2 regions of the Kineococcus gynurae genome follow, and region 2 is predicted to be linked to the other one. Evidence: riboswitches for the same ligand, from Rfam matches in the RefSeq annotation. Region 2 holds a riboswitch; the other holds the start of a gene.

Region 1 (6,989 bases), on a different contig from region 2:
AGGTCGACGTTGCCGAGCTCGTCGCAGGCCACCACCACGACCTTGAGCCCCGCCATGACCGCGCTGGCCGCGTTCGTCCCGTGCGCCGACGACGGGATGAGGCAGATGCGCCGCTCGGCCTGGCCCCGGGCCACGTGGTAGGCCCGGATCGCCAGCAAGCCGGCGAACTCCCCCTGCGATCCGGCGTTGGGCTGCAACGAGACCGCGTCGTACCCGGTCGCCTCGGCGAGCATCGCCGACAGGTCCTCGACCAGCGCCGCGGTCCCGGCCAGCTGGTCGGCCGGGGCGTAGGGGTGCAGGTCGGCGAACTCGGGCCACGAGACCGGTTCCAGCTCGGTCGTCGCGTTCAGCTTCATGGTGCAGGAACCGAGCGGGATCGCCCCGCGGTCCAGCGCGTAGTCCAGGTCGGCCAGGCGCTTGAGGTAGCGCAGCATCTGGGTCTCGGAACGGTGCTGGGCGAACACCGGGTGGGTCAGGAACTCCGAGGTGCGCCGCAACGCCTCCGGCAGACCGTCCTCGGCCGGGTCGTCCAGCTGCAGCGGGGGCAGACCGAACCCGGCCAGCGCGGCGCTGACGTGACCGGCGTCGGTGGTCTCGTCGACCGTGACCCCGACGGTGTCCGCGTCCACCCGGCGCAGGTTCACGCCCGCGTCGAGGGCCCGGGCGAGGACCTCGTCGGCGCGCCCGGGAACCCGGGCCAGGACGGTGTCGAAGAACTCGTCGTGGACGACCTCCACGCCCCCGGCGCGCAGCTCGGCGGCCAGCGTCCCGGCGGTGAGCGCGACCCGGGAGGCGATGTGGCGCAACCCCTCCGGCCCGTGCCAGACGGCGTAGCACCCGGCCATCACGGCCAGCAGGACCTGGGCGGTGCAGATGTTCGAGGTCGCCTTGTCCCGGCGGATGTGCTGCTCCCGGGTCTGCAGTGCGAGCCGGTAGGCGGGGGCGCCGTCGGCGTCGGTGGAGACCCCGACGATGCGACCGGGCAGCGACCGCTCCAGCCCCTTGCGGACGGCCAGGTACCCGGCGTGCGGACCGCCGGCCATCATCGGGACCCCGAAACGCTGGGCCGACCCGACGGCCACGTCGGCGCCGAACTCCCCTGGCGCGCGCAGCAGCGTCAGGGCCAGCAGGTCGGCGGCCACGACGACGAGCGCCCCGCGCTCGTGGGCCGCCCCGGTCAGGTCGGACAGGTCGCGCACCCGCCCCGAGGTGCCCGGGTACTGGGCCAGCAGGCCGAACACGGCCCGCTCCCCCAGCGCGGCCAACGGGTCCTCGGCGTCGAGGTCGAGGGTGACCAGCTCGATGCCCAGCGGGACGGCCCGCGTGCGCAGCACGGCGAGAGTCTGGGGAAGCACGTCGGCGTCCACCGCGAAGACGGCGTCGCGCGCCGCCTTGGAGACCCGCCGGGTCAGGGTCATGGCCTCCGCGGCGGCGGTCGCCTCGTCGAGCAGGGAGGCTCCGGCGACCGGCAGGGCGGTCAGATCGGTCACCGTGGTCTGGAAGTTCAGCAGGGCCTCGAGCCGCCCCTGGGAGATCTCGGGCTGGTAGGGCGTGTAGGCCGTGTACCAGGACGGGTTCTCCAGGACGTTGCGCCGCACCACGGCCGGGGTCCGGGTCCCGTGGTAGCCGAGCCCGATCAGCGAGGGGACCACGGTGTTGCGGGCGGCCAGCGCCCGCAGCTCGGCGGTGACGGCCGACTCGTCCAGGGCCTCGGGCAGCGCCAGCGCCGAGTCCCGGATCCCGGCCGGGACGGCCCGGTCGAGCAGCTCGTCGGTGGAGGCGACGCCGACCGCGGCGAGCATGGTCGCGATCTCGGCGCCGCGGGGGCCGATGTGCCGACCGCTGAAGGGCAGGGCGGTGGCGGTCAGCGTGCGCTCGGGACGGGGGGTCCCGGCGGGCGGCTCGGCCGGCGTGGTCGGGGCGGGAGCGGTCAGGGTCATCGGAGAACTCCTGCGGGTCGGGTCGGTCGAGGGACCCCCCGTCTGTCGGGCCGCCGGGCACGGACGCGGCCGTGTCGACGGGTGCCTTCAGAGCGGCCTGCTCCACGCGGTCCGGTGGCCTGAGAGGTTCCGGGGATGTTGCCCCTTCGGCGCCCCGGTGGCTCCGGGGTCTCTCCCGCGCGGGATGGACGGCCAGGGCCCGAGTCTAGTCGCCTCCGGTTCTGCGTGCCGTCGCCGGCGCGACACCCCCGACTTGTAGGTTGACCGCCGTGGTGACCGTCGCGATCAGCAGTGCCAAAGGCGGCGTCGGCAAGACGTCCGTCGTCCTCGGACTGGCCTCGGCCGCACTGGAACGCCAGGTCCCCACCCTCGTCGTCGACCTCGACCCGCAGGCGGACGCGACCACCGGGCTCGACGTCACCGCGCACCGTGACCACGACGTGGCCAGCGTGCTCGCCTCCCCCAAACGCAAGATCGCCGAGGCGGCCGTGGCCCCGAGCGGGTGGGCCTCGGACCACCCCGGGATGCTCGACGTCCTGACCGGCACGTCCGACTCGGCCATGCTCGACGTCCCCGAACCCGACGGCGAGGCCCTGGAGCACCTGCGGCGGGCGCTGCGCAAGATCGGCGAGCACGACCTGGCCCTGCTGGACTGCCCGCCCTCGCTCGGCGGCCTGACCCGTTCGGCCTGGGCCGCCAGCGACCTCCTGCTCGTGGTCTCCGACGCCAGCCGGTTCTCGGTCGCCGCGGTCGACCGGACCCTGCGCGAGGTGGCGGCGCTGCGCCGGGGACCGCGTCCGGTGGGCATCCTCGTGAACCGCTACAACCCCCGCTCCCCCGAGCAGCGCTTCCGCCTCGAGGAACTGCGCGAGATCGCCGGGTACCTGGTGCTGGACCCGCTACCCGACCGGGCGGCGATCGGGCAGGCGCAGGGCGCGGGGCTCCCCGTGCACCGCGTGAAGGGGGTCGGGGCCCGGCAGCTGGCGACCCGGTTCGAGGAGATCCTCGACCGGATCATGGACGCCCGCTGAGCCGGTCCAGCCGCGGCCGGTCGCGACCTCACCGGGCCCGCGGTGGGCGCGCGCGGTAACTTGACGTGAGCAGAGATCGCCACGGTGGCGGGACCGAGGGAGGTCGGGTGACCACGTCGGAGGCGGGCCCCGGTGCGGACGCGCGTCCCGGCGAACCCCGGACGGTGCTCGACCTGTCGGTGGACCTCACCGTGACCCCTCCGGCCCGACCTTCCGACCCGCCCGGATCGACGCCGGTCGCCGAGGCCGAGGACCTGGTCCACGCCGCGGTGGAACGCCGCCTGCACGCCCTGCGTCAGCAGTGGACCCGGGTCGGCGCCGACATCGCCGCCCGCCTGCGCCCCGGCGTCGCCGCCGCGGAGCTGGACGCCGCCGAGGACCGCCTCGGACTCCCCATCCCGGCCGCGGCCCGGGCGTGGTGGTCGCTCGTCGACGGGGTCGAGCCGGTCCGCCGCCGGTACGGGCGGACGACCCCCTCGGTCGGTCCCGGCGGGTGGGTCCCGTTGTCCCTGGCCGACGCCGTGGACCGGGTCGCCGGGGGCGGAGCCCTGGGGGCGCCCACCCCGCCTGGCCTGCTGCCGGTGTTCGCCCGGACCGAGGAACTGCTCGCGGTCCGGCTCGGTCACGGGGTCGCGGTGCTGGAGCAGCTCGAGCTCGGCGACGAGGGGGATTCCTACCAGCACGGCTGGCGGGCCGACCTCGACGAGCTGCTGCGGACGTGGGCCGACGCCCTGCTCGCCGCGGTGATCTGGCTGCCCGACGCGCACGACTGGGTGACGGATCCGTTCGCGGTCCGCGCGTTGGCGAAGCCCTACCTCATCGACTGAGCGACACCGACCGACCCCGGTGAGCCGTCGGCGGTGCCCGGCCGGGGGAAAGGGTCAGCCGGCCTCGCGGGCCCGCCGGCGGGCGCCGAGCTCGTCGGCGGCGGCCAGGTCGAGCGTCGGGGCGTCCTCAAGGGGGGCCCGACGCTCCGAGGGCAGCGAGGCCAGTTCCCCCTCGACCTCGCGCCACACGCGACCCACCGCGATCCCGAAGACGCCCTGACCACCCTGCACGAGGTCGACCACCTCGTCGGCGGACGTGCACTCGTAGACACTGGCCCCGTCGCTCATGAGCGTGATCTGGGCCAGGTCCTCGACCCCGCGCTCGCGCAGGTGGGTCACCGCGGTCCGGATCTGGTGCAAGGACACCCCGGTGTCCAGGAGACGCTTGACGACCTTCAGCACGAGGATGTCGCGGAAGCCGTAGAGCCGTTGGGATCCGGAGCCGTTGGCCCCGCGCACCCCGGGCTCGACGAGCCCGGTCCGGGCCCAGTAGTCGAGCTGGCGGTAGGTGATGCCGGCGGCCTTGCAGGCGGTCTGACCGCGGTAGCCGACCTCCTCGTCGAGGTCGGGCAGGTCTTCGGCGAACAGCAGACCCTGCGAGCCCGTCGCCGTGGGCTTCTCCGCCCGCGCGGTCCGCGCGACGGCCGGCCGTGCGACAGCTGGCTGTGCGACAGCATCGCCACGTCTGCTCACGCCGTCCTCCTCCTCGACGCACCCGCCGGCGCCCGGCTGGGCACACCCTGAGTACTCGTCCGACCGTAGAACGCGACCCCCGGAGCGTCAACGAGGCGCGCGGCGGGTCGGAGCGCGGCTTCGGCGGCGGGTGCCCCGCCGCGCGTCGGACCGGTCAGGGCCGGGGGTCCGGCCCCGGGTCGGACTCGAAGTCCTCCGGCGTGATCTGGTCGAGGAACTCCCGGAACTTCTCGACCTCGTCCTCGTCCTCGTCGGGGACGGGCACGCCCCCCGAGTCCAGGACCGCCTCGTCCCCGACGATCGGGCAGCCGACGCGCAGGGCCAGGGCGATGGCGTCGGAGGTGCGGGAGCTGACCTTCTGCCCCGAGTCGAAGACCAGCTCGGCGTAGTAGACGTTGTCGCGCATCTCGACGATGCGGACCTCGGTGAGCGTCCGCCCCAGGGCCTCGATGACGTCCTTGAGCAGGTCGTGGGTCAGCGGCCGCGGCGGGACGACGCCCTGCTGGGCGAAGGCGATCGCCGAGGCCTCCGGCGCACCGATCCAGATGGGGAGGTAGCGGTCGCCGCCGCGTTCCCGCAGCAGGACGATCGGGTTGTTGGAGGGCATCTCGACCCGGACACCGACGACATCGAGCGCGCGCACGTCTGCACCGTACCCCGCGCCCCCGGCGGCGCCAGTCACCCCCCTGGGTGCGGCGGCCCGGCTCCGATCAGGACGTCAGCCGGGCCAGCCCGCTCGCCACCAGGGCGGTGTGCAGCCGCAGGCAGGCGGCCGACACCTCGCGCGCCGTCTCCTCCACCCGGGCCGAGGCCTCGGCCGTCCGGCCACGTTGGAGCGGAGCGACGATCTGCTCGGCCAGCCCCACCTCGCGCTCGGCGGCCGTGCGGAACATGCGCAGGTGCCGGGCCTCGATGCCGTGGGCCGCGAGCTCGGCCGCGGCCCGCAGGACCTCCAGGGCCTCCCCGTCGTACCAGGGGCCGCCCGGAGCCGGGGCCAGCACGCCGAAACCCTCCAGGGCCTCCAGCAGCTCGGCCTCCACGCCGGACTCGCGCAGCAGCTCCGAGCGGGTGAGTCGCAGCCGGGCCGCACGACCGTCGAAGCGGGACGCACCTGGCACGTCGGCCGGCCCGACGACCTCCGGGGCGCGCGGCGAGGAGCCCGGCAGCGGCGGCGGCTGCAACCCGCGGTCCAGCGCGTCCAGGTGCTCCCGGATGATCTTGAGCGGCAGGTAGTGGTCGCGCTGGGCGGCCAGCACGTAGCGCAGCCGTTCGACGTCGTCGGCCGAGAACTTGCGGTAGCCGGCCGGGGTCCGGGTCGGCTCGACCAGCCCCTGGTCCTCCAGGAAGCGGATCTTGGAGATGGTGACGTCGGGGAAGTCGTGGGTCAGCAGGGCCAGGACCTCGCCGATGGTCATCGTCGCGGCGGAGCTGCCGTACTCGCCGGCCCGAGCGGTGCTCGCGTTCACGCGGGGGTGCCCGGGGTCCCGGTCTCCCCCGCGTCCGCGCTGCGCTGCGAGGCGTGGAACTCCATCCGGAACTTGCCGATCTGGACCTCGTCGTTGGTGCGCAGGACGACGTCGTCGATCCGCTCGCGGTTGACGTAGGTGCCGTTCAGGCTGCCCACGTCGCGGACCCGGAACGAGGGACCCCGCGCCGGGTCCGGGTGACGCACGAACTCGGCGTGCTTGCGGGAGACGGTGACGTCGTCGAGGAAGATGTCCGCGTCCGGGTGACGCCCGGCGGACGTGCGCTCGGCGTCGAGCAGGAAGCGCGCCCCGGCGTTCGGGCCGCGGCGCACCAGCAGCAGCGCCGACCCGGGCGGGAGCGCCTCGACGGCCTCGAGGTCCTCGCGCGAGAGGCCGCCCTCGACCGGGTCGTGCACCTCCGGCAGGACGAGGCCGGCGAAGGACATGGTGGAGTCGGCCGGGCGTTCCGCACGCTCCGGGCTGTCCTCCGACGGAGACATAGCGTTCACTCCTCGCACCCGACCTGAACCGGACCCCGCTCCGTGACGGGCCCACCGGAGGCCCGACGACTGACCGCAGTCATGCGATCACCGCACAGCCTAGCGACTGCGGCTCAGCCGATGTGGCCGCGGTACCCCTCGGCGTCGAGCAGCGCGTCGACCTCGGAGGGGTCGTCGGGGGTCAGCGTGAACATCCAGCCCTCGCCGTAGGCGTCGGAGTTCACCAGGTCCGGACGCGTCTCCAGACCCGGGTTGTGCTCGACGACCGTGCCCGAGACCGGCGCGACGATCTCGCTGACGCTTTTGGTGGACTCGACCTCGCCGCAGCTCGCCCCGGCCTGCACGGCCTCCCCGGCGGCGGGCAACGAGACGTAGACGACGTCGCCCAGGGCGTCCTGCGCGTGGTCGGTGATGCCGATGCGCAGCGTGCCGTCGTCCTCGACCCGGACCCACTCGTGGTCGGTGGAGTACCGCAGGTCGGCAGGGACGTCGGTCATGGACTGCTCCTCGTTTCGTGGAACCACGGGGTCCC
Region 2 (6,989 bases):
TCGGTCAAGCTCGAGCAGGTCGTGCCGCAGCAGCTCCGCCGGGGGGAGCGCCTGCAGCGCACGGACGGCGGCCGCCTCCCGGCCGGGTACCCCGGGCACCGGGCTCAGGTCCGGCGGTCCCGGGTCGACCGGTCGGACCACGAAGACGTAGCTGCGTCCGGCCGTCAGCGGCACGATCCCGACGCGGTCGCGGCCCGTCCAGAGTTCGCTGGCCCGGTCCCCGAACTCGTGGTGGACGATCCCGCGCCAGCACACCTGCCCGGCGGACCGCAGGGGGACGGTCGGGTCGACGGTCCTCCGGACGGTCGAGCGCAGACCGTCGGCCCCGACGACCAGGTCGACCCGGTGCTCGCGCCGGGCCCCCTCCGGACCGGAGACGCAGACGACCCCGGAGCCCTCGGGGTGCAGTCCGGTCAGGGCTTCGCCGAGCCGGACGTCGACCAGACCGTCGAGGCCCTCGGTCAGGTGGGCCGCGAGGTCCGGACGCGTGAGCGCGGACCGTCCACGGACGCCACCGCGACCGCGCCCGTCGGGGCCGGTCAGCTGCAGGACGGGCAGGGCGCGGGCCGCCGGCCGGACGTCGACCCCCGCCGCGGCGAGCGTCCGCAACGACGTGTCGGTGAGGACGAGCCCGGCCCCGGGGGCGCCCCCGCCGGAGGCCCGCTCGAGGAGGGTCACCCGGTGCCCGGCCCGGGCCAGGAGCCTGGCGACGGTCGTGCCGCCGATCCCGGCCCCGGCGACGAGGATGTCGACCACACCCGCACACTAGTGACGTGGATCGTGGGGGTCGTCGACGACCCGGGACGGACACGCAGGAGCTCTACCGGCGTTTCGGCGCGGAGCAGGCGGCGGGTTCCTCACCCACCTACGAACGGTTGGCCGTCGCGGTCGCGGACGACGAACCGCTCCGGCGGCGCCTCGAGGAGGTCGCCGCACCGGCGCGGCAGCCCAACCTGCTGTTCGGTGCCGTCCGTCACCTGGGCGGGCCGGTCGACGACCCCCGCGCGTTCCTCGCCTTCGTGGAGCGGGAGTGGGAGTCGGTCTCGCAGATCCTGCGGACCCGCACCACCCAGACCAACGAAGCGGGTCGGTGCGCGCCCCTGCTCCCCGTCCTGGCCGCGATCCCGGGTCCGCTCGCGCTGCTGGAGGTGGGTGCCTCCGCCGGTCTCTGCCTCTACCCGGACCGCTACTCCTACGTCTACGACCTGTCACCGACGGTGCGGCTGGGTTCCGGCCCGGTCACCCTGGCCTGCCAGGTCCGGCACGCCCACGTCGCCCGCCCGCCGCTCCCGGACCGCCTGCCCGACGTGGTGTGGCGGGCCGGCGTGGACCTGAACCCACTCGATCCTTCCGACCCCGACGACCTCCGGTGGTTGCTGTCCCTCGTCTGGCCGGAGCACGCGGACCGCCGGCGACGTCTGCTCGCCGCGGCGCGACTCGTCGCCGAGGAGCCGTCGCCGGTGGTCGCCGGCGATCTGCTCGCAGCGTTGCCGGAGCTGGTGGCGCGAGCCCGGCGGGAGGCGCCCACCGCCACGGTGGTGGTGTTCCACAGCGCCGTCCTGGCGTACCTGGAACCGGACGACCGGGACCGCTTCACCGGGCTGGTCCACGAGCTCGGGGTGCGGTGGGTGTCGAACGAGGGTTTCCGGGTGCTGCCACGGGTCCGGGACCGGCTCGATCCCGGCATGACCGCGCCCGTGGGCGGTTTCCTCCTCGCCCTCGACGGCCGGCCGGTGGCCTTCACCGACCCGCACGGGCGATGGCTGCACTGGCTGGCGCCGCACCGGTGAGGTGGACCCCCGCGCCTCGGAGAGGGGAACCGAGGCCGAGGAGCTGGGCGGACCCGCCCGACCCAACCCTCCCGTGATCAAGGAATTCCCGGGTGGAATTCCTTGATCACGGGAGGGGTGGGGGGCGCGGTGGGGGAGGGGCAAGGGGTGGGGTGGCACCCCCCGCCCGGATCGACTCAGACGCCGGCGTCGCGCGCGGCGGCGCGCAGCACGCCGGCGGCCACCTCGAGGCCCTCGACCCGACCGAGCGAGACGTCCTCGTGCTCGATGTTCACCAGCATGTCCGGGTCGACCTCGGCCAGCGCCCGCAGGAACTCGGCCCAGAAGGCGGTGTCGTGGCCGCGGCCCAGGGCCACGAAGTCCCAGGCCGAGTCCTTGGGCCACTCGTTGACCCACTCGTCCCCACCCAGGTTCGTGCGGTCCTCGCTCGGGTCGAGGCGGCGGAACCGGTTGTCCAGGACGCCGTAGATCGCGGCGGCGGGGTTGACCCGCACGTCCTTGGCCGCGGCGTGCAGCACCAGGGGGCCGAGGTCGCGGACGACGGCCACCGGGTCCATCTGCTGCCAGAACAGGTGCGAGGCGTCCAGTTCGACGCCGAGGTGGGTGGACCCGGTGCGCTCGACGAGTTCCCGCATGCCCGCCGGGTTGAACACGAGGTTCTGCGGGTGCAGCTCGAGGGCGATCTTCACGTCGAGCTCCCGCCCGAGCGCGTCCAGCTCCGTCCAGAACGGCGTGGCCACCTCCCACTGGTGGTCGAGGACGTCGAGCGCCGCCGAGTTCCACGCGTTGACGACCCAGTTCGGCCGCGTCGCACCGGGTTCCCCACCGGGAAGGCCGGACATGGTCACGACCCGGTGCTGCCCGAGCCGGTGGGCCAGGCGGACGGAACGGCGGACGTCCTCGGCGTGCTTCTCGCCGACGACCGGGTTCGGGTGCAGGGGGTTGCCGTTGCAGTTCAACCCGGCGATCTCGACGCCCGTGCCCTCGAACAGGCCGAGGAAGTCGTCGCGGGCGGTGTCGCTGACGAGGATGTCGTCGAAGGTCGGGATGTGGGTCGCGGGGAGGAAACCGCCGCTGTTCAGTTCGATGCCCTGCAGGCCGAGGCCGGAGATCACCTCGAGGGCCTCGGGCAGGGACCGGTCGTGCAGGATCGCGTTGTAGACGCCGAGTTTCATGACGGGGCTCCGGTTCTCGTGCGGGGGTTCTCGGGGAGGTCAGTCGGCGGGGACGGTCTCGACGGATCCGGCGGCGGCGCGGGTCACCGCGTCGATCACCCGCAGGTTGTGCAGGCCGTGCCGCAGCGGCGGCACCACGGGGAGGTCGCCGATCGGGGTGCCGACACCGCCGGCGACCTCGTTGAGGAAGGCGCGGCACTGGAACACGAAGAAGTCGTTCTGGCCGTGGCCGACCGAGGGGAAGTCCATGGCCAGGCCACCGGCCACGTAGGGGTGGGCGGGCCCGACGAGGACGTCGCGGTAACCGTTGACGACGCCCGGGGCGGTGGAGTCGGCGATGCGGAACTCACCCGTCCGGTTCAGGTCGAAGCTCGCGGCCCCGTTCTCGGTGAAGATCTCGAACCCGAGGCCGTTGGGTAGGCCGTGCGCGATGCGGGACACCGAGAAGGTTCCCGTCGCTCCCGAGGCGAAGGTCGCGGTGAAGGTCACGAGGTCCTCGTTGCCGACCTCGCCGAACTCCTCGGTGACCTCGGCCAGCGCGTGCCCGACCACGACCCCGCTGGGCTTGGGCCGGCGGGTCGTGACGGTCGAGAAGACCGTGCCGCGCACCGACTCCAGCGGCCCGCACAGGAACTCACCCAGGTCGATGACGTGGCTGCCGATGTCGGCCAGGGCCCCGGACCCGGGCCCCCCCTCGTAGCGCCAGCTCATGGGGGCGTCGGGGTTCGTCGCGTAGTCGCACCAGTAGTGCCCGTTGAAGTGCCGGACCGCGCCCAGATGCCCGTTGGTCAGCTGCTCGCGGATCGCGGTGATGGCCGGGGAGCGGCGGAAGGTGAAGCCGACGGCGGCCACCTGGTCCGGGTGCGCGTCGGAGGCCGCCACCATCGCCTCGGCGTCGGCGACGCTCGGGGCCAGGGGTTTCTCGCAGAGGACGTGCTTGCCCGCGGCCAGCAGGCCCTCGACGATCTCGCGGTGCAGGTGGTTCGCGACGACGACGCTGACGGCGTGCACGTCCTCGTTCTCGGCCACGGCCTGCCAGGTGGTCTCGGCGCGTTCGTAGCCGTAGCGACGGGCCGCGGCCACCGCGAATGGCTCGTGGGCGTCGGCCACGGCGACCAGGCGGACCTCGGTCAGGTCGTCCCCGAAGGGGCCGCCGGCCAACGTCGAGGCGGTGCGGTAGCCGGCGATGTGGGCACGTCCGGCCATGCCGGCGCCGATGACGGCCACGCCCAGGGGGGAGGAGGTCATGAGGGATCCTTCGGGGGGAGGTGGACCGGCTGCGGCGTCCGACCCTGGACGAGCGCTTTTAAACCGGTTTAAAGTGGCGTCACCAGCATGCGAGGAGGGAGCGTCGGGTGTCAAGCACCGAATCCGGACCCGGGGGCTCGTCGGCCCGCCGCCCCACGATCAACGACGTCGCCCGGCACGCGGGGATCTCCAAGGGCACCGTCTCGCTGGCCCTGCGCGGCGCCCCCGGTCCGAGCGCCGAGACCACCGCGCGGGTGCTGCGCGCCGCGGAGGAGCTGGGCTACCGGGCCAGCCGGTCGGCGAGCCTGCTGGCCCGGCGCCGCACCAACCTGCTGGGGCTCACCCTGACCCTGCGCAACGCCTTCCACGCGGAGCTGGCCGAAGGGGTGCAGGCCGCGGCCGACGAGGCCGGGTACGAGCTCGTCCTGAGCCCGGTCACCGCGGCCCGGGCCGAGGCGCGGGCGGTCGAGACCCTCCTCGACTCCCGGTGCGAGGCCGTGCTGCTGCTCGGCCCGGAACTACCCGCGGCCGATCTGGACGACCTGGCCGCCCGGGTCCCCGTCGTCGTGGTCGGGCGGGCGGTGGAAGGGGTCGGGCTGGACGTCGTCCGGACCTCCGACGAGGCGGGGATCGCGCTGGCCGTCGAGCACCTCGTCGGGCTGGGGCACCGCGCCCTGGCCCACGTGGCCGCCGGCCGCGGGCCCATCGGCACCGCCCGTACCGAGAGCTTCCGGGCCGCGGTCCGCCGGGCGGGGGTGGCCGAGGCGTCGCTGGTCGTCGAGGCGGGGGAGTTCTCCGAGACGGCCGGCGCACGGGCCGGTGCGACCCTCCTCGACGGCCCGGTGACGGGGATCGTCGCCGCCAGCGACCGCATCGCCCTGGGGGTGCTCGACGCCCTTGGTCGGGGCGGCCGGGCGGTCCCGGACGAGATGTCCGTCGTGGGCTACGACGACAGCCCGTGGGCCCGGCTCGGGCACGTGCAGCTGACCTCGGTCAGCCAGGAACCCGCAGAACAGGCCCGGGCCGCGGTCCGGGCCGCGGTCGACCGTCTCGACGGCGGGCCGCGCCCGCCGCGGGAGACGGTCCTGCGCCCCCGGCTGGTGACGCGGGCCACCAGCGCCCCGCCCCCGTCCGGGGGACGCTGAGGGGTCGGATGTGGCAGGCTCGTCCCGGCCACGAACCACGGCGGGAGAGCCCCTGGACCGGCGCGCGAGCGCCACCTCCGGGGCACCGAAGGAGCAACCGCCCCGGAACCTCTCAGGTCGACGGACCGCCGTGGGACGGCCGCTCTGGAACCCGCCGCCGGGTGACAGAGGGGGTGACGTCCGGGCCGCGCGAGGCGGCCCGACCGACCCGGAAGGTGCTGCCGTGAGCGAGAACTCCCCCCTCCACGAGGTCCACGCCGCCCTGGGCGCGGCCTTCACCGACTTCGCCGGCTGGTCGATGCCCCTGCGCTACTCCTCCCAGCTCCTCGAGCACGCCGCCGTCCGCGAGGCGGCCGGGGTCTTCGACCTGTCGCACATGGGCGAGCTCACGGTCACCGGCCCGGCGGCCGGTGCCGCCCTCGACGCCGCTCTCGTCGGGCGCGCCTCGGACCTGCCGCTCGGTCGGGCGGCCTACGGGATGGTCGTCGACGAGCAGGGACTCGTGCTCGACGACGTCGTCGTCTACCGGCTGGGTGACGAGGAGTTCCTCGTCGTGGCCAACGCGGCCAACGCCGACGTCGTCGCCGGACTGCTCACCGAGCGGGTCCGGGGCTTCGACGCGACGGTCCGCGACGACGGTCGCAGCACCGCGCTGGTCGCGGTGCAGGGGCCGCAGGCCGCCCCGGCGCTCGCGCCGCTGCTCGACGTGGACCTGGACGGGCTCGGGTACTACCGCTGCCGCCCGGCTCGGCTGAGCACCGGGGCCGGACCGGTGGACGTCCTGCTCGCGCGGACCGGGTACACGGGCGAGGACGGCTTCGAGCTGTTCTGCCCGGTCGCCGACGCGGTCGCGGTCTGGGACGCGGCGCTCGCCGCCGTCGAGCCCCTCGGCGGGGTGCCGGCCGGTCTGGCCTGCCGCGACACGTTGCGGCTGGAGGCGGGCATGCCCCTCTACGGCCACGAGCTGACGGCGGCCCGCTCGCCCTACGAGGCCGGGCTCGGCCGGGTGGTCAAGCTCGACAAGGCCGACCCCTGGATCGGGGCGGAGGCGTTGCGGCGCATCGCGGCCACGCCGACGGCCGAGGTGCTGGTCGGCCTGCGCGGCGAGGGGCGTCGGGCCCCGCGGCAGGGGTACCGGGTGCTGGCGGACGGCGCGGCGGTCGGCGAGGTCACCAGCGGGGCGCTGTCGCCGACGCTCGGCCACCCCGTGGCCATGGCCTACGTCGACGTGGCCCACTCCGCGGTGGGCACCGCGTTGGAGGTCGACGTCCGCGGGACGCGCCTGCCCGTCGAGGTCGTGCCGCTGCCCTTCTACCGTCGGGCCCGGTAGTGCCGCCCCGGCGCCGGACGGACCCCGCCGCGGGACGGGCCGCGGCGCTCGCCGCGGCCGCCGACCTGGCCGCGGGTCGGACCCCGGAGCGCAGCCGGCTCGCGACCGCGGTGCGGTGGTCGCTGGAGGAGCTGAGCACCCGTCACCCCGGCAACCACGTCGAGGTGCGGGTGCCCCCGTTCGGGGCCGTCCAGGTGCTGCCCGGGCCCCGGCACACCCGGGGTACGCCCCCCGCCGTGGTCGAGACCGACGGCGTGACCTGGCTGCAGGTGGTCGTCGGGGAACGCGGGTTCGGTGCCGC

Evidence for each region. Region 2 has a riboswitch for glycine ahead of gcvT (glycine cleavage system aminomethyltransferase GcvT). Riboswitches for the same ligand answer to the same signal wherever they lie in the genome.
Region 1: another riboswitch for glycine. It lies ahead of gcvP (aminomethyl-transferring glycine dehydrogenase); the one in region 2 lies ahead of gcvT (glycine cleavage system aminomethyltransferase GcvT).

What each region holds. Positions count from the first base shown of each region.
Region 1 covers NZ_JBHLUI010000001.1:70,401-77,389, reverse strand. Annotated here, with positions in the region: gene gcvP (aminomethyl-transferring glycine dehydrogenase) at 1-1,940, opposite strand, end outside; glycine riboswitch at 2,038-2,128, opposite strand; gene ACFFKU_RS00370 (ParA family protein) at 2,210-2,971, shown strand; gene ACFFKU_RS00365 (hypothetical protein) at 3,079-3,798, shown strand; gene ACFFKU_RS00360 (MerR family transcriptional regulator) at 3,853-4,389, opposite strand; gene ACFFKU_RS00355 (bifunctional nuclease family protein) at 4,646-5,134, opposite strand; gene ftsR (transcriptional regulator FtsR) at 5,202-5,957, opposite strand; gene ACFFKU_RS00345 (FHA domain-containing protein) at 5,954-6,457, opposite strand; gene gcvH (glycine cleavage system protein GcvH) at 6,571-6,954, opposite strand.
Region 2 covers NZ_JBHLUI010000003.1:477,948-484,936, forward strand. Annotated here, with positions in the region: gene ACFFKU_RS03640 (FAD-dependent monooxygenase) at 1-756, opposite strand, end outside; gene ACFFKU_RS03645 (DUF2332 domain-containing protein) at 774-1,790, shown strand; gene ACFFKU_RS03650 (sugar phosphate isomerase/epimerase family protein) at 1,967-2,965, opposite strand; gene ACFFKU_RS03655 (Gfo/Idh/MocA family protein) at 3,005-4,213, opposite strand; gene ACFFKU_RS03660 (LacI family DNA-binding transcriptional regulator) at 4,321-5,358, shown strand; glycine riboswitch at 5,390-5,496, shown strand; gene gcvT (glycine cleavage system aminomethyltransferase GcvT) at 5,582-6,688, shown strand; gene ACFFKU_RS03670 (sterol carrier family protein) at 6,688-6,989, shown strand, end outside.